One region of the Streptomyces sp. NPDC006476 genome, then DNA from elsewhere that is predicted to be linked to it. Evidence: riboswitches for the same ligand, from Rfam matches in the RefSeq annotation. Region 1 holds a riboswitch; each other region holds the start of a gene.

Region 1 (4,204 bases):
CGACCTCGGCCTCGTCGGCGGGCGCCGACGCGGGCGTTCCGTCGGCGCCGATGCGGTCGTAGCGTACGGTGGCGATGAACTCGCCGCCGACCGTGGCCGCGAGTCCCACCCGGTCCACAAAGTCGTGGTGCGTGAAGCGGTGGACGTCCTTCGCGGACAGTCGCGGGTAGGGCGCGAAGAAGCGGTAGTACTTCGACTCGTCCGACACCTGCTCGTAGAAGCTGACCAGGCGCTCCGCGTCATCGACGGTGATGGGGCGGATGCGTGCGGTGCCGCCGTCGCGCAGCACCACGTCGGCTTCCCAGTGGGCGGGGTACTCGTGCCGGTCCGACGAGGTCTGCATGGGGCCCAGCGTACGGCTCGCGTCCGACAACGGCGCGAGGCAGTCTGTGGACGACAACCAAGCAGCGCGAGGGACGGACGTCGGGCCGAGGCCGCGGCCCGACGACTCACCCCGGAGGGGCGCGAGCCTCTCCGGAGCAGCCTCACGTTGTGGGAAACTGGTCTAGACAACCCTGAACACCGAAGGGCAGCATCACATGGCTGAGCGCCGCGTCAACGTCGGCTGGGCCGAGGGCCTCCACGCCCGCCCCGCTTCCATCTTCGTCCGGGCCGCCACGGCCGCAGGTATCCCGGTCACGATCGCCAAGGCCGACGGCAACCCCGTCAACGCGGCCTCCATGCTGGCGGTTCTGGGCCTGGGCGCCCAGGGCGGCGAGGAGATCGTCCTCGCCTCCGACGCCGAGGGCGCGGACGCGGCCCTCGACCGTCTGGCCAAGCTGGTCTCCGAGGGGCTCGAGGAGCTTCCCGAGACCGTCTGACCACGGCACCACGGAAGGGCTCGTCCGAATTTCCGGGCGAGCCCTTCGCATTTTCTGTGCCGGGGGTTCGGAATTCCCGGCGGCGGGCAGCGTGAAATAGCCCCCGCGAATTCTTTCCTCTTTGTATACGGCGTCCGTGTTAATGCCGCAGGCTCGGCATGTTTACGGCATGTTGCGAGTTCCTCACACCGTTCACCCGCTCCTGACTCCCGAATCGCAGCCGGTGCGCGGCGGTCGAGCGTTCGGTGTGCAGTGCCGTGACCGCCCGGGCGCGTTCGCCGTCGCCACGGGCCACGGCGTCAACGATCGCCCCGTGCTCGGCCCAGTACTCCACCGGGTCGGCGGGCGCCTCCACGGCGTACATCCAGGCGATCTTGTGACGCAGCTGGGTGAGCATCGAGGTCATGGCCGGGCTGCCGGAGGCCTGGGCGAGCGTCTCGTGGAACCAGCCGCCCAGGGAGCGCAGATCCTCGCTGTTGCCCCTTCTGGCCCGCTCCTGGCCCAGTCTGACCAGGCCGCGCAGCACCTTCAGATGGGCCTCGGTGCGGCGCTGGGCGGCCCGGGAGGCGCCGAGCGGCTCCAGCAGCAGGCGCATCTCCAGCAGGTCGGAGGCCTCCTGCTCGGTCGGTTCCGCGACGCACGCGCCCGCGTGCCGCCGGGTCACCACGAAGCCCTCGGCCTCCAGGGTGCGCAGGGCCTCGCGGACGGGGACGCGCGAGACGCCGTAGCGGCGGGCGAGGAGTTCCTCGGTGAGGCGGCTGCCGCGCTCGTAGACACCCGCGACGATGTCGTCCCGGATGGCCGTGCACACCGAGTGCGCCGGAATACGCATGTCCGACCTCCGCCTTAATCCCCGTGAAACGTCGACCATGGACGTGTGTCCAGTGACTCTATTGCAAAGGGCGGGAATTTCCGACGGCGGGCCAGAATCCATGGATATTTTTTGGACAGCGGGACGACTGAAACGCGGAAAGCCCCGGCTCGGGGAGCCGGGGCTTCACGGGATCTCGCGATCCTCCGTCAGACGTTCACGCCGTGCGAGCGAAGGTAGGCGACGGGGTCGATGTCGGAGCCGTACTCCGGCGTCGTACGGGCCTCGAAGTGCAGGTGCGGCCCGGTGGTGTTGCCGGTCGAGCCGGAGAGGCCGATCTGCTGGCCGGTGACGACCTTCTGGCCGACGGAGACGCCGATGGACGACAGGTGGCCGTACTGGGTGTACGTGCCGTCGTTCATCTTGATCACGATCTGGTTGCCGTACGCACCGCCCCAGCCGGTCTGCACGACCGTGCCGTAGCCGACGGCGTGCACGGTGGTGCCGGTCGCGGCGTGGAAGTCGATGCCGGTGTGGCTGCCCGAGGACCACAGGGAACTGCTGGCCTTGTAGCCCGTGGAGACGTACGAGTTCGAGATCGGGGCGACGAAGGTGTTGAGGCGCTTGCGCTCGGCCTCGCGGGCGGCGCGCTCCTTGGCCTCGCGGGCCTTCTTGGCCTCCGCCTCGGCCTTCTTGCGCGCGGCCTCCTCGGCCGCCTTCTTGCGGGCGGCCATCTCGGCGGCCTGCTTCTGCGCGTCGGCCTGGGCGTCGATCTTGGCGGCGATCGAGTCGCCGATGGTGATGACGGGGGTGAGACCGGTCTGCTCGACGGCGTCGGCCGCGTTGTCGGCGGCGAGCGCGGGGGCCGCGAGGGCGCCGATGACGCCGGTGGTGGCGAGGGCCGCGACGCCGGCGGCATGGGCGGTGGAGCGCTTGATCCGGCTGGGACGACGGTGCTTCCCGGTGGCGCACATGAACGCCATGTACAGGCTGTTCCTTTCCTTCCCTCTCGCCTACCGGGTTAGCTGACGGGTTCGGAGCAGGAAGGTCTCCTACGGACACCCTCGCCACACGCGCGGGCGTCCGATTCACCCCAGGGACTGCGTGGGTCCCCGGCTCCCCTGGCTCGCGCCGTACGGGGACTCGGCGATGACTGTCCGGTGCCGCGGGTGCGGCGCACTGCCTGACGGACAGCCCGGACGACGCTAAACGGGGCCACTTTCAATTCCCAAACGGATCAGGGTGTTTGTAGCGCATCCCACAGGGCAAACAGCCCACTCTCCTTCAATTTTCCTTCAATTGCCTTCAAAGGTCCTTCAATTCGGACATAAGAGGGCCCTGGTGACGCTTCCGTCACCAGGGCCCTGCCACGCACGCGTGCCGCTACTCGGCGGACACCACGGTCACTTCACCGATGTTCAGAGCCTCTACGGGCTCCTTGATCTGCGCCGCGTCCCCGACCAGGACGGTCACCAACCGGTCGACGGGGAAAGCGTTCACGACCGCCGCGGTGGCCTCCACGGTGCCGGTCGCGGCCAGCTGCTGGTACAGCGTCGCCTGGAAGTCGTCCGGCAGATGCTGCTCGACCTGGTCGGCCAGCGTGCTCGCGACGGCCGCCGCCGTCTCGTACTTCAACGGCGCCACCCCGACGAGGTTCTGTACGGCGACGTCGCGCTCGGCGTCCGTGAGGCCGCCCTCGGCGAGCGTGCGCAGCACCCTCCAGAGGTCGTCGAGCGCCAGGCCGGTGTTCGGGGTGTCGACGGAGCCGCTGATGGCGAGCATCGACGCGCCCGTGCCGTCCGGGGCGGAGCGCAGGACCTGGCCGAAGGCCCGCACGCCGTAGGTGTAGCCCTTCTCCTCGCGCAGGACGCGGTCCAGGCGGGAGGTGAGGGTGCCGCCCAGGCAGTACGTGCCGAGGACCTGCGCGGGCCACACGCGGTCGTGCCGGTCGGGCCCGACGCGGCCGATGAGCAGCTGCGTCTGGACGGCGCCGGGACGGTCGACGATGACCACGCGCCCGGTGTCGTCGGCCGTCACCGCAGGCACCGGGCGGGGCTCGGCCCTGGAGCCCGTCCACGCCCCGAGGGTCTCCCCGAGCAGGGCGTCGAGGTCGATCCCGGTGAGGTCGCCGACGACCACCGCGGTGGCCGTCACGGGCCGGACGTGACGGTCGTAGAAGGCGCGCACGGCCGCCGCGTCGATCTTCTCGACGGTCTCCTCGGTGCCCTGGCGCGGGCGCGACATGCGCGAGCCGGCCGGGAACAGCTCCTTGGAGAGCTCCTTGGCGGCGCGCCGGGAGGGGTTGGCCAGCTCGTGCGGGATCTCGTCGAGGCGGTTGCGGACCAGCCGCTCCACCTCGCTGTCGGCGAACGCGGGCGCCCTGAGGGCGTCGGCGAGCAGACCGAGCGCCTTGGCCAGTCGGGAGGCCGGAACCTCCAGGCTGAGCCGGACGCCGGGGTGGTCGGCGTGCGCGTCGAGGGTGGCGCCGCAGCGCTCCAGTTCGGCGGCGAACTCCTCGGCGGAGTGCTTGTCGGTGCCCTCGGAGAAGGCACGCGCCATGATCGTGGCGACG
Region 2 (4,204 bases), on a different contig from region 1:
ATCTCCGCCTGAACCGGACAGGCGTGCGGGGCCATCCTGGAATCCTGGGAGTCGGTACACGGAGCGAGGCGTGGCATGGCGTACGACGAAGCGTTGGCCGAGCGGATTCGGCGGTATCTGGGGGCCGATCCGGACATCACTGAGAAGCGGATGTTCGGAGGGCTCGCGTTTCTGCTGCGGGGGAACATGGCAGTGAGCGCGAGTGGCGCCGGGGGGCTGATGGTCCGTGTCGGGCCGGAGGCCACGGACGCGGCACTGACCCGACCGGGAGCGCGGCTCCTCGACATGACGGGGCGGCCGATGCGCGGCTGGATCGTCGTCGACCCGTCCGCGCTGACGGACGACCGGGTCCTGGGCGCATGGATCGACGAGGGGTACGCCTTCGCCGCGGGGTTGCCGCCGAAGTGAGCCGTTCCTACGAGCGGCGGCCGGGCCTGCCTCGCCTGCCGGGCTTGGAGCCGCCCGCGCGGGGAGTGCGGCCCGGCTGCTTGGCGGGGGCGGGCTTGCGGCGGGCGGAGGACTTCTCCTGCTCCTCCCGCCTCGGCTTCTCCTCCGGCTGCTGTTTGCGGCCGCGGGAGCTGTTGACCGTGCGGCCGCGCACGATGCCGATGAAGTCCTCGACCAGGTCGGTGGTCGCTTCCTCGGGCCAGGACAGGGCGACACCGGACTGGGGTGCGTCGACGACCGGGCGGTAGGTGAGGTCCCTGCGGTGGTGCAGACGGGCGAGGGACTGGGGGACGACGAGGAGGCCGACGCCCGCCGCGACCAGCTCCACGGCGTCCTCGGTGGTGGCGGGACGCTCGAAGGCGGGTTCACCGGGAGGGGCGTCCCAGTCGAAGACGTCGTCGAGAGGGTGGAAGAGCACCTCGTCGGCCAGATCGGCGAGCGTCACCTCGTCGGCCGCCGTGATCACGTGGTCCTTGGGGACCACGACCACCGTCGTCTCGGTGTAGAGCGGGATCGCGCTGAAGAACCCACGGTCGACCGGCAGCCGTACCAGGCCCGCGTCCGCCTCGCCCGCGCGCAGCACCTCGGGCGCCTCGGCGGCCGGTACGGCGATGAGGTGCAACGGGATGCCGGGCAGCCGCTCGTTCCAGATCCGCACCCACTTGGCGGGCGTCGTCCCCGGGACGTACGCGAGCCGGAACGTGGGAGATGTCTCCGAGCCTGTCACCTGGCCAGGTTACCGGCCGTGGTCGAGGGCCCCGTACCCGGTCGATACCCTGGACCCCATGAAGTCGCACCAGACCACCCAGACGATGAAGCCCGCGACCGCGGCGAAGAAGCTGGGTGTGTACCTCGAGGCCACCCCCGCCGAGTTCCGTGAGGGTGTCGTCTCGCGCGCCCAGCTCGACCAGCTCCAGGCCGAGCCGCCCGAGTGGCTGCGCGAGCTGCGGGCCAAGGGACCGCACCCCCGTCCGGTGGTCGCGGCGAAGCTGGGCGTCTCCATCGCGGGGCTGGCCCGCGGCGGGGTGACCGAGCCGCTGACCACCGAGCAGATCGAGGCGCTCAAGCAGGAGCAGCCGGAGTGGCTGGTGAAGGAGCGGGCCACCCAGGCGGAGGTCCGCAAGGAGGCGGCGCGGATCAAGAAGCGCGACGCCGAGCGGGCGGCCGGGGAGGACGGTCCGCGGTCCTGAGGCACCCGCCGTCGCGACGGTCGGTCACGCTCCAGATCCGCTGTGTGCACGGAAATGGGATCTGACGGCCCGTCACGACGAAGGTCACAAAAGCGTATCGGACATTCTGCCCTTCAACCTTCACACCAGCCGCACAAGTTGGCTAGCGTGGGTCCAGGCCACTCGAGTTCCTCCGGCGAACCCCGTCGGGACGCGTGGCCTCCGCCGAGTCCGGTGTCGAACCGGAGCCGGGGACCCAACCGAATCATGGGGTGAATCGGCCCAACTGCCCGCACGGGCAAGGGTCGTAGGGCATGCCTTCCGGACACGACCGCCCGAACCCGACAGCTAACTCGGTAGGCGGAGTACGGAAGGAGTACGGCTCCCATGGCGCCGGATCGACCATCGCGCACGGGCGGCTCCGGCCTCCCCGGGATGCGCAACTCCGCCCTCGCCGCAGCGGCCCTCACCTCGGTGGCCATGCTCTCGCAGAGCGCTGACGCCGTTCCCCTCGCCGGGGAGGACGCCCCCAGCCGGGAGGCCGTCCGGGACCGGGTGAGCAGCCTCTACGACCGGGCCGAGTCCGACACCGGCCAGTGGAACTTCACCCGGCCGACGGTGACCGGCTCGCGAGGACGCGGCGCGCCGACGGGCGGCGGCAGGCGCTCGGACCCCGACCTGGACAACGTGACCCGGCAGTGGTTCGACGCGGCGCGCGCCTCGCTGGGGCCCACGATCCCGGCGATCCTGCCGGCCGACCGCATGCCCGCCCAGCGCACCTCCTCCCCCCGCCCGGCCCCGTCGCGGCCCGCGCGCTCCCCGGAGGCACGGACCGGCTTCGAGCTGGAGGCACCCGGCCGGCCCGTGGCCGAGCTGCCGGCGGGCGGAACGCGCCGTCCGGTCGCCGAGCTGACCGCGGGTGACGGCACGGCCGCGCTGCCCGCCATACCGGCGCAGCGGCAGGAGTCCGCCATGGCGACGGGCGCGACGGGCGGCGAGCCGCGGCAGGCGTCGCTGCGCACGTCCAAGGAGCAGAGCCAGCGCAAGATCGCCGCGGCGAGTGAGCTGCTGTACCGGTACACGGCCCGGCAGACGTCCCTACCGCAGTCGGCGGTCATGTCACCGACGGCCATGGCGGAACAGACGGCGGTCATGCCCTCGCTGGCCATGACACCGCAGTCGGCGGTCATGTCACCGACGCCCATGGCGGAGCAGACGGCGGTCATGCCCTCGCTGGCCATGACACCGCAGTCGACCGTCATGTCGCCGACGGCCACGGAGCCACAGGCGACCCTCATGTCCCCGGCGGCCACGACATCCCAGACGGGCGTCATGCCCTCGATGACCATGGCAGCACCGCAGTCGGCGCTCGCGACTCCTGCGCCGCAGGCGGATCTGGCGCCGGCGCCCTGGTCGGAGCAGGCGAGCCGGGCGACCGAGGAGGCCTGGCGGATGCAGCAGCCGTCCGTGCTCGACACGGGCGTGCCGGTGAGCGAACCGTGGGGCCTGCAGCAGCCGGCCGTCCCCGACATGGGTCCGTCCATCACCGACACGGGGGCGCAGCAGCAGCTGACCGCCCTGGACACCGGCACGCAGTGGAGCTTCCAGCAGCCCACCGTCGAGGCGGCCCCGCAGCAGCCGTCCGTCATGGACACGGGTGCGTGGAACCTGCCCGTCGCGGTCGACTCGAGCCTGCCCGTCTCGGACCAGTGGCGCCGGCTCCAGGAGCCGTCGGTCCTCGACACGGGGGTGCCCGAGGCGCCCGCCGAGCCGCCGGTCGGCACCAAGGCGGACCGGGCCGTGTCCTTCGCCCGGGCGCAGATCGGCAGGCCCTGTCTGTGGGGCGGGGTCGGTCCGGAGTCGTACGACAACGCCGGGCTCACCCAGGCCGCCTGGCGGGCCGCCGGGGTCGCGCTGCCGCGGTCCACGCACGAGCAGGCGAGCACCGGCACGGTGGTCCCGCTCGCCGAGAGCCGTCCCGGTGACCTGATCTTCTTCAACGACAACTTCAGCCATGTCGGCCTCTACACCGGCAACGGTCTGATGATCCACGCCCCCGGACCGGGCGCGGTGATCCGCGAGGAGTCGGTCCACTACGCCGGCGAGGCCGCGATCCGCATAGCGGTGCGCCCCGCCTAGCAGCACACGCTCCGCCGAAGAGGCCGTCCACGAACCGTGGGCGGCCTCTTCGGCGTTCGGCGGTCACCGTCTCGCGCACGAGTCGGGGAGGGTCGGTGAAATCGGCCTTCCCCGAGCAACCGCTGCCGCTGGCGACCAAAGCTGCCTCGCTGGTGAAGGATGGCGGCATGAGTGATCAATACGAACGGCGGCTGACCGGGAAGACCGTCGTCGTCACCGGGGCCGCGGGCGGCCAGGGCGCCGCCGAGGTGGAGGCGCTGACCCGGGCCGGCGCCCGGGTGGTGGCCACGGACGTGCGGCCGCAGGGTGACGTGCGGCGGCTGGACGTCAGCAGGGAGAGCGACTGGGCCGCGCTGGCCGCGGAGTTGAAGGAGTCGTACGGCGAGATCCACGGCCTGGTGAACAACGCGGGTGTCATCCGGCGCGAACGGCTCGGTGAGGTGCGGTCG
Region 3 (4,204 bases), on a different contig from region 1:
GCGCATGTGCGGGAAGACGCCGTCCTCCATGCCGGTGAGGAAGACCACCGGGAACTCCAGGCCCTTGGCGGTGTGCAGGGTCATCAGGGTGATGACCCCGGAGCCGTCCTCCTCCTCGTCGGGGATCTGGTCGGAGTCGGCGACCAGCGCGACCCGCTCCAGGAAGTCGGCGAGCCCCGGGGACTCCTCGCCCTCACCGGACTCCTGCTCGAACTCCAGGGCCACGGCCGCGAGTTCCTGGAGGTTCTCGATACGGGTCTCGTCCTGCGGGTCGGTGGAAGCCTGCAACTCGGCGAGGTAGCCGGTGCGTTCGAGCACCGCCTCCAGGACGGTCGCCGGGCCCGCGCCGGACTCGACGATCGTACGGAGGTCCTCCATCAGCGTGTTGAACTTCTTGACCGCGTTGGCGGAGCGCGCGGCCATGCCGTACGCCTCGTCGACACGGCGCAGCGCCTGCGGGAAGCTGATCTTCTCCCGCTGCGAGAGGGCGTCGATCATCGCCTCGGCGCGCTCGCCGATGCCGCGCTTGGGGACGTTCAGGATGCGGCGCAACGGCACCGAGTCCTCGGGGTTGGCCAACACGCGCAGATAGGCCAGGACGTCCCGGACCTCCTTGCGCTCGTAGAAGCGGACGCCCCCGACGACCTTGTAGGGCAGGCCGACACGGATGAAGACCTCTTCGAAGACACGGGACTGGGCGTTCGTCCGGTAGAAGACGGCGACGTCCCCGGCCTTCGCGTCACCCGCGTCGGTGAGACGGTCTATCTCGTCGGCGACGAACTGGGCCTCGTCGTGCTCGGTGTCGGCGACATAGCCCGTGATGCGCGCGCCCGCGCCGGCGTTGGTCCACAGGTTCTTGGGGCGGCGGGACTCGTTGCGCTCGATGACCGCGTTGGCCGCGGACAGGATCGTCTGGGTGGAGCGGTAGTTCTGCTCCAACAGGATCGTCGTCGCGTCCGGGTAGTCCTCCTCGAACTGGAGGATGTTGCGGATCGTCGCCCCGCGGAAGGCGTAGATCGACTGGTCCGCGTCACCCACCACGCACAACTCGGCGGGCGGGACGTCGTACTCGTTCGGCGGGACGTCGACGGGGTGCTCGCTCGTCCCCACCAGCTCGCGCACGAGCGCGTACTGGGCGTGGTTGGTGTCCTGGTACTCGTCGACCAGGACGTGCCGGAAACGGCGGCGGTAGTGCTCGGCGACGTCCGGGAAGGCGCGGAGCAGGTTGACCGTCGTCATGATCAGGTCGTCGAAGTCGAGGGCGTTCGCCTCGCGCAGCCGTGACTGGTAGAGGGCGTAGGCCTGGGCGAGGGTCTTCTCGAAGCCGTCGGTGGCCTGGGCGGCGAAGTCCTCCTCGTCGATCAGCTCGTTCTTCAGGTTGGAGATCTTGGCGCTGAAGGATTTCGGCGGGTAGCGCTTGGGGTCGAGGTCCAGGTCGCGGCAGACCAGGGCCATCAGGCGCTTGGAGTCGGCGGCGTCGTAGATCGAGAAGGACGAGGTGAAGCCGAGCTTCTTGCTCTCCCTGCGCAGGATGCGCACGCACGCGCTGTGGAAGGTCATCACCCACATCGCGTTCGCGCGCGGGCCGACGAGCTGCTCGACCCGCTCCTTCATCTCACCGGCGGCCTTGTTGGTGAAGGTGATCGCCAGGACCTGGCCCGGGTGCACGTTCCGCTCGGCCAGGAGGTAGGCGATGCGGTGGGTGAGGACACGGGTCTTGCCGGAGCCGGCACCGGCCACGATGAGCAGGGGGGCGCCATGGTGCACGACGGCCGCGCGCTGGTTCTCGTTCAGCCCGTCCAGCAGCGCCGCCGGGTCGATCGCCGGGCGGGGGGCGCCGTCGCGGTAATAGGCGTCCCGGTCCGGCGGCACGTCGAACTTCCCGCCGAACAGATCGTCCGGAACGGGCTCCGGTACGTGATCGTCCTCGGGCGGCGGCGGGGGTTCGTCCGCGGGCCCGCGAGGGGCTTGGAGGTCCGCCAGGAAGCTGTCGTCAAAGAGGCTGCTCATCGCTCTCCGAGTCTAGGGCGCCCCACTGACAGCCCGCCGCCGCCCTGAGAACATCGCCCGATCCGATACCTCGCACACGCTCCGTGGCGCGCCATCACCGCACGTGGCCGGGCGGGCGGGGCTGATCAAAGGTCACGGAAATGTATCGGACAAATCGAACATCAACCTTCACACGGACCACACGAGTTGGCTACCGTTCGGACGGGCCGTACGACCCCCACCGGCGAACCTCGCCGGGCCGTGCGGCCTCCGCCGAGTCCGGGGCGCCGCCGCGCAGCCGGAGCCGGGGACCCACGAGGACCTTGGGGTGAATCGGCCGGCCCCCTCCCGGGGACCGGGCCGTAGGGCAACCCTTCCGAACCACCCGCCCGAACCCGACAGCTAACCCGGTAGGCGGACGATGGAAGGAGTCGCCGGTCTTGGCGTCGCACCGCAAGACGCGTCCCGCCGTTACGCGCGTAGCAGGCATACGCACCCCCGCTCTCGCCACGGCCGCCCTCACCTCCGTGGCCCTGCTCTCCCAGTCGGCCAACGCCGCCCCCTCGGCCGACGGCAGCCCCAGCCTCGAGGAAGTCGAGAAGAAGGTCGACGACCTGTACCGCCAGGCGGAGTCGGCCACCGAGAAGTACAACGCGGCCAAGGAGAAGACCACCAAGCAGCGCAGACGGGTCGACTCCCTGCTCAACGACGTCGCCAAGCGCGCCCAGAAGCTCAACGAGGAGCGCGACAGGCTCGGCTCCTTCGCCGCCGCGCAGTACCGGACGGGTGCCGCCGCGCCCGACACGGCGACCTTCCTGCTCGCCGACTCCCCGCAGGACTACTTCGACCAGACGCAGCTGATGGGCCGGCTGACCGCCCGCCAGAAGAGCGCGGTCGACGACTACTTCACCGAGCAGTCCGCGACGATGAAGAAGCGCGAGGAGGCCTCCCGGAGCCTCGAGACGCTCAGCACGTCGCAGAGCGATCTGCAGACCGCCAAGGCCACGGTCCAGAAGAAGCTCTCCGACGCGCGCGAGCTGCTGTCGAAGCTGACGGCCGAGGAGAAGGCGCGGCTCGCGGCGATCGAGAAGAAGCAGCAGGAGGAGGCCGCGCGCAAGGCCGCGGAGCTGGCCCAGCAGCAGGCGGCGGCGCGGAAGGCCCAGGAGGGGACCACGTCCCAGGGCGGCACCTCCTCCTCGGACACCGGCACCACGGACTCCACGGACTCCTCCTACGCCGCCAAGGCCGCGAAGGCGCTCGCGTTCGCCCGCGCGCAGATCGGCAAGCCGTACGTCTGGGGCGCCACCGGTCCCGGCTCCTACGACTGCTCCGGCCTCACCCAGGCCGCCTGGAAGGCCGCGGGCGTGGACCTCCCGCGCACCACCTACGACCAGGTGAACGCGGGCACCACCGTCTCCCTCGCCGACGCCCAGCCCGGCGACCTGATCTTCTTCTACGACGACATCAGCCACGTCGGCGTCTACATCGGCAACGGCATGATGATCCACGCCCCCAAGCCGGGCGCGTACGTCCGCGAGGAGTCCATCTACTACGCCGGCGAATCAATCATCCACAGCGTGGTACGCCCGGCGTGAGGCGCCGGGCCGGGGCGCGCGGACGGTCTCGTGCGCCCCGTATGAGGCCGCCGGGCGCGCGACGCACTCGGCACACCACCCGGCGATGAGATGCGCGGCGCGCGACGGTCTCAGAGCGCCCGCCGACCCAGCGCGCGACAGGCGTGCGAAGCCGCTTCACGCGCCGCCGCACGACCGTGGGATGCGGGGCCCGCAAACACCTCCGCGCGGCCCCCAAACGTGCTGCAGCATGCGGCATCGCTTCCGCGCCACCGGCGGAGGGACGTGGGCACGCGACGGTCTCAGAGCGCCCGCCGACCCAGCGCGCGACAGGCGTGCGAAGCCGCTTCACGCGCCGCCGCACGACCGTGGGGCGCGGGGCCCGCAAACACCTCCGCGCGGCCCCCAAACGTGCTGCAGCATGCGGCATCGCTTCCGCGCCACCCGGCGGTGGGATGCGCGGCACGCGACGGCCTCTGAGCGCCCGCCGACCCAGCGCGCGACAGGCGTGCGAAGCCGCTTCGGGCGCCACCGGCCGTGGGGTGCGGGGCGCGCAAGCGGCTGGGGGCGGTCGGCTGCGGTTGCGGTAGGCGTGGGGCGTTGTTTGTGTGCCGTCGTGCACAGCCGCACTTCGGCGCGTA
Region 4 (4,204 bases), on a different contig from region 1:
CGAGGATCTCCTCGATGCGCAGCAGCTGGTTGTACTTGGCGACGCGCTCGGAGCGGGCCGGGGCGCCGGTCTTGATCTGGCCGCAGTTGGTGGCGACGGCCAGGTCGGCGATGGTGACGTCCTCGGTCTCGCCGGAACGGTGCGACATCATGCACTTGAAGCCGTTGCGCTGGGCCAGCTCGACGGCGTCCAGGGTCTCGGTCAGCGATCCGATCTGGTTCACCTTCACGAGCAGGGCGTTCGCGGTGCCCTCCTCGATGCCGCGGGCGAGGCGCTCGGGGTTGGTGACGAACAGGTCGTCGCCGACGATCTGGACCTTGTCGCCGAGCTTGTCGGTGAGCACCTTCCAGCCGGCCCAGTCGTCCTCGAACAGCGGGTCCTCGATGGAGACCAGCGGGTAGGCGGCGACGAGCTCCTCGTAGTACTCGGTCATCTCGGCGGCCGAGCGGGACTTGCCCTCGAACTCGTACTTGCCGTCCTTGTAGAACTCGGACGCGGCGACGTCGAGCGCGAGCGCGATCTGCTCGCCCGGGACGTACCCGGCCTGCTTGATGGCCTCGAGGATGAGGTCGAGGGCGGCGCGGTTGGACTCGAGGTTCGGGGCGAAGCCGCCCTCGTCACCGAGGCCGGTGGCCAGGCCCTTGCCCTTCAGGACCTTCTTCAGGGTGTGGTAGACCTCGGCACCCCAGCGCAGCGCCTCGGAGAAGGACTCCGCGCCGATCGGGGCGATCATGAACTCCTGGATGTCCACGTTGGAGTCGGCGTGCGAGCCGCCGTTCAGGATGTTCATCATCGGCACCGGCAGCAGGTGCGCGTTCGGGCCGCCCAGGTAGCGGAAGAGCGGGAGGTCGCTGGCCTCGGAGGCGGCGTGGGCAACGGCGAGGGAGACGCCGAGGATGGCGTTGGCGCCGAGGGAGCCCTTGTTGTCGGTGGCGTCCAGGTCGAACATCGCCTGGTCGATCAGGCGCTGCTCGGTGGCGTCGTACCCGACCAGCTCCGGGCCGATCTGCTCGATGACGGCGAGGACGGCCTTCTCGACGCCCTTGCCCTGGTAGCGGTTGGGGTCACCGTCGCGGAGCTCGATGGCCTCGAAGGCGCCCGTGGAGGCGCCGGACGGGACGGCGGCACGACCCGTGCTGCCGTCGTCGAGGCCGACCTCGACCTCGACCGTGGGGTTGCCTCGGGAGTCCAGGATTTCCCGGGCTACGACGACGTCGATGGACGGCACGAGCATCTCCTTCTTCCATGTGACGCGGCTGTGCAGCGCCGCGGTGGCTCTGCGAGACGAGCCTAACCGCCCAAGGCCGATCGGCCACGCCGCCGACCACCCCTTGGGCAGAACCGAGAGTAAATTGTTTCTGAACGGAACAAAGAGGGTGGGGCGCTCCCGCGTGAAAACGGTGCGAGCACCCGCGCATGAAAAAGCCCCGCCCCGGTGCGTACGGGGGAACACGCACCGGAGCGGGGAGCCCGTGGGGACGGGGGAGGCCCTCACGCGTTCTCCACACTGGGGAACACGGCGGTCAGGGCCCTGTGGTTCAGCTCTTACTTCAGGTGCAGCTGCTGACCCGGGTAGATCAGGTTGGCGTCGGCGATGATGTCCTTGTTCAGCTCGAACAGCTTCTTCCAGCCGCCCTTGACGCCGTGCTTGGCGGCGATGGAGCTGAGGGTGTCACCCTTGACGACCTTGTACTCGCCGTCACCCTTCTTGACCTTCTTGCCGGTCGGGGTGGTGACGGTCTTCTGGCTCTTGTGGGTCTTGGCGGCCGGACGCTCGGAGGAGCGGGAGGCGGCCTGCGACTCGGTCGAGCGGTTGGTGGTGCCGCTGGAGGCGCTCGCGCCGTTGTAGGCGGCGCTGGACAGGCCCTTGCCGCAGACCGGCCAGGCGCCCTTGCCCTGGGAGGCGAGGACCTTCTCGGCGACGGCTATCTGCTGCGCCTTGCTGGCCTGGTTGGCCTGCGGGGCGTAGGCGGTGCCGCCGTACGCGGCCCAGGTGGAGGCGGAGAACTGCAGGCCGCCGTAGTAACCGTTGCCGGTGTTGATGGACCAGTTGCCGCCCGACTCGCACTGGGCGACCGCGTCCCACTCGGAGGCGGTGGCTGCGGAGGCGTTGCCGGCCGCCATCAGCGGAGCGGCAATGGCGACACCGGTGACACCGGCGAGCGCGGCGGCACGGGTGGCCTTGGACGGACGACGGTGCTTGCCCTTGCCGGAAAACAGCATGGTTGATCCCCTCACCGACGCCTGCGAGGTGAGCTGTCGGGTTCGGGCCGGTTGAGTTGCCCGGCCGCGTCCTCGCTTTCACGAGACGCGGCTCCACCCCAAGCCGCCACCGTCAACTGCCCGGTGGGGCACTTACCTTGGGTCCCCCGCTCCTGCCTACGGCGCTGTCAAGCGACGACTGTTCCCGTACGGCCACTGGCAGGATTCGGCGTTGCGGCCGCCGGGGCTCGGATTGCCGAGCGGTGAAGACCGTAGACACGGAATCGGCGGAATTTCAAAGACGATCAGGGCTTCTGAGACTCATCCCACACTTTCGCCAAACCGGACATTCAGCGCGAAGCATGACGTGAACTCCCGTCTTTTTCCGCCCCGTTCGCCCCTTATTCAACCGGAAGTTCGAGCGTCTGACCGGCGGAGACATGGTTCGGGTCGGCGCCGATGGCCTGCTTGTTCGCGCCGTAGAGCGCGCGCCATCCGCCGTCCAGGCCAAGGCTGTCGGCGATGGAGCCGAGGGTGTCGCCGGCGTGCACGGTGTACGTGCCGCCCTTGGCGCTCTCGGTGACGGCCTCCTCGGCGCTCGGGCCGCGGTGCCGTCCGGCGCCCGTGGCGGAGGCGACGGCGCCGGTGTCGACGAGGCTCCAAGAGCCCACCGCCTGCTGCTCATTGTCCGAGTCGTCGCTTTTCGACGGACCTGTCGACGGACTGTCGGCCGCCCGTGAATCCGAGGGAGACACGGAGGGCGAGGCCGAGTTGTCCGATTTGTTGGACTTGCCCGCCGAAGGGGAGGGAGAGCCGGTGGAGGCGGAGAGCGACGGCGAGCCGTCCGTCGAGGAGGAGTCACCCGCCGAGTCGCCCGAGGAGTTGGACAGACCGGTGGAACCGGACCCGCCCGAGGTGTCGGACGAACCGGATGAACCGGACGAACCGCCGGACACACCGGTGTCGATGTCCACCGAGGCCGAGTCCTCGGTCAGCCCGGAGGTCAGTCCACAGGTGTGGAAGGCGCCGACGCCCTCGGCGTCGAGGATCTTCTCGGCGACGGCTATCTGCTGGTTGCGGCTGGCGAGGTCGGGGCGCTCGGCGTAGTCGAGGCCGCCGTACTTGTCCCAGTCGTCCTGGGTCAGCTTCAGGCCGCCGTAGAAACCGCCGCTGTTCTCGCTCCAGGAGCCGCCGGTCTCGCAGTTCGCCACCTTGTCCCACGTGGTCCCGTCGGCCGCGTTCGCGCTCGCCGCACCGAGAAGCGGGATGGCGATGGCGGAGCCGGTCACGCCGGCCGCGACGAGCAGGGCCGGAGCCTGGCGGGGGCGACGGTGACGACCGTTCCCGGAGAGCATGTGGGGGCCTTTCGCGAGACAGTACTGACCACGGCGCGTGAAGCGTGGGCCAAACCCTGGCGCCGCTGTTGATCCGTGAACGTATCGTCAGACGATCACTTGTCACAAGTTAATGCCGCGTAGATCACGTGAAGATCACAGACTTGAGCGCGTGTCATGTTTGTCCGGCGTTTGTCCGGCGGTGTCTCCTCATCCGGCCGGGGTGAACTCCACCGGAAGCGTGCGCAGTCCGCGCATGATGAGCCCGCCCCGCCACCTCAACTCGGCCGGGTCGGCCCCGAGTTGCAGATCCGGCAGTCGAGTGAGCAGCGTGGCCAGCGCGGTCTGGCCCTCCAACCGGGCCAGCGGGGCGCCGAGACAGTAGTGGATGCCGTGGCCGTAGCCGAGGTGTTGGTTGTCACGCCGGGCGAGGTCGAGGGTGTCGGGGTCGGCGAACCGCTCCGGGTCCCGGTCCGCGGCGGCCAGGACGACGAGGACCGGGTCGCCGGCCGCGATGTGCTGTCCGCCGATGGTGAGGGGTTCGGTGGCGAACCGCCAGGTGGCCAGCTCCACCGGGCCGTCGTAGCGCAGGAGTTCCTCGACGGCGGTCGCGAGCAGGGCCTCTTCGCCGGCCGCGAGGGAGTTCTGGAGGGCTTGCCGCTGCTCGG

The links. A riboswitch is a leader RNA that binds a small molecule or an ion and turns the genes downstream of it on or off. The one in region 1 is predicted to bind cyclic di-AMP.
Positions count from the first base shown of each region.
Region 2: linked by a shared signal. The riboswitch ahead of ABZZ74_RS38505 (NlpC/P60 family protein) and the one ahead of ABZZ74_RS04280 (M23 family metallopeptidase) in region 1 are both predicted to bind cyclic di-AMP.
Region 3: linked by a shared signal. The riboswitch ahead of ABZZ74_RS07755 (NlpC/P60 family protein) and the one ahead of ABZZ74_RS04280 (M23 family metallopeptidase) in region 1 are both predicted to bind cyclic di-AMP.
Region 4: linked by a shared signal. The riboswitch ahead of ABZZ74_RS25905 (transglycosylase family protein) and the one ahead of ABZZ74_RS04280 (M23 family metallopeptidase) in region 1 are both predicted to bind cyclic di-AMP.

Region 1 is NZ_JBEXPK010000003.1:53,592-57,795, reverse strand. Features, by position in the region: gene ABZZ74_RS04295 (GNAT family N-acetyltransferase) at 1-343, opposite strand, end outside; gene ABZZ74_RS04290 (HPr family phosphocarrier protein) at 540-821, shown strand; gene ABZZ74_RS04285 (GntR family transcriptional regulator) at 961-1,653, opposite strand; gene ABZZ74_RS04280 (M23 family metallopeptidase) at 1,842-2,615, opposite strand; cyclic di-AMP (ydaO/yuaA leader) riboswitch at 2,628-2,791, opposite strand; gene ABZZ74_RS04275 (pitrilysin family protein) at 3,016-4,204, opposite strand, start outside.
Region 2 is NZ_JBEXPK010000051.1:13,864-18,067, reverse strand. Features, by position in the region: gene ABZZ74_RS38520 (TfoX/Sxy family protein) at 76-408, shown strand; gene ABZZ74_RS38515 (LysR family substrate-binding domain-containing protein) at 416-1,174, opposite strand; gene ABZZ74_RS38510 (DUF5997 family protein) at 1,233-1,637, shown strand; cyclic di-AMP (ydaO/yuaA leader) riboswitch at 1,830-1,995, shown strand; gene ABZZ74_RS38505 (NlpC/P60 family protein) at 2,004-3,755, shown strand; gene ABZZ74_RS38500 (SDR family oxidoreductase) at 3,923-4,204, shown strand, end outside.
Region 3 is NZ_JBEXPK010000005.1:131,215-135,418, reverse strand. Features, by position in the region: gene pcrA (DNA helicase PcrA) at 1-2,010, opposite strand, end outside; cyclic di-AMP (ydaO/yuaA leader) riboswitch at 2,251-2,422, shown strand; gene ABZZ74_RS07755 (NlpC/P60 family protein) at 2,430-3,584, shown strand.
Region 4 is NZ_JBEXPK010000023.1:98,573-102,776, forward strand. Features, by position in the region: gene eno (phosphopyruvate hydratase) at 1-1,234, opposite strand, end outside; gene ABZZ74_RS25905 (transglycosylase family protein) at 1,546-2,223, opposite strand; cyclic di-AMP (ydaO/yuaA leader) riboswitch at 2,227-2,397, opposite strand; gene ABZZ74_RS25910 (transglycosylase family protein) at 2,604-3,557, opposite strand; gene ABZZ74_RS25915 (cytochrome P450) at 3,747-4,204, opposite strand, start outside.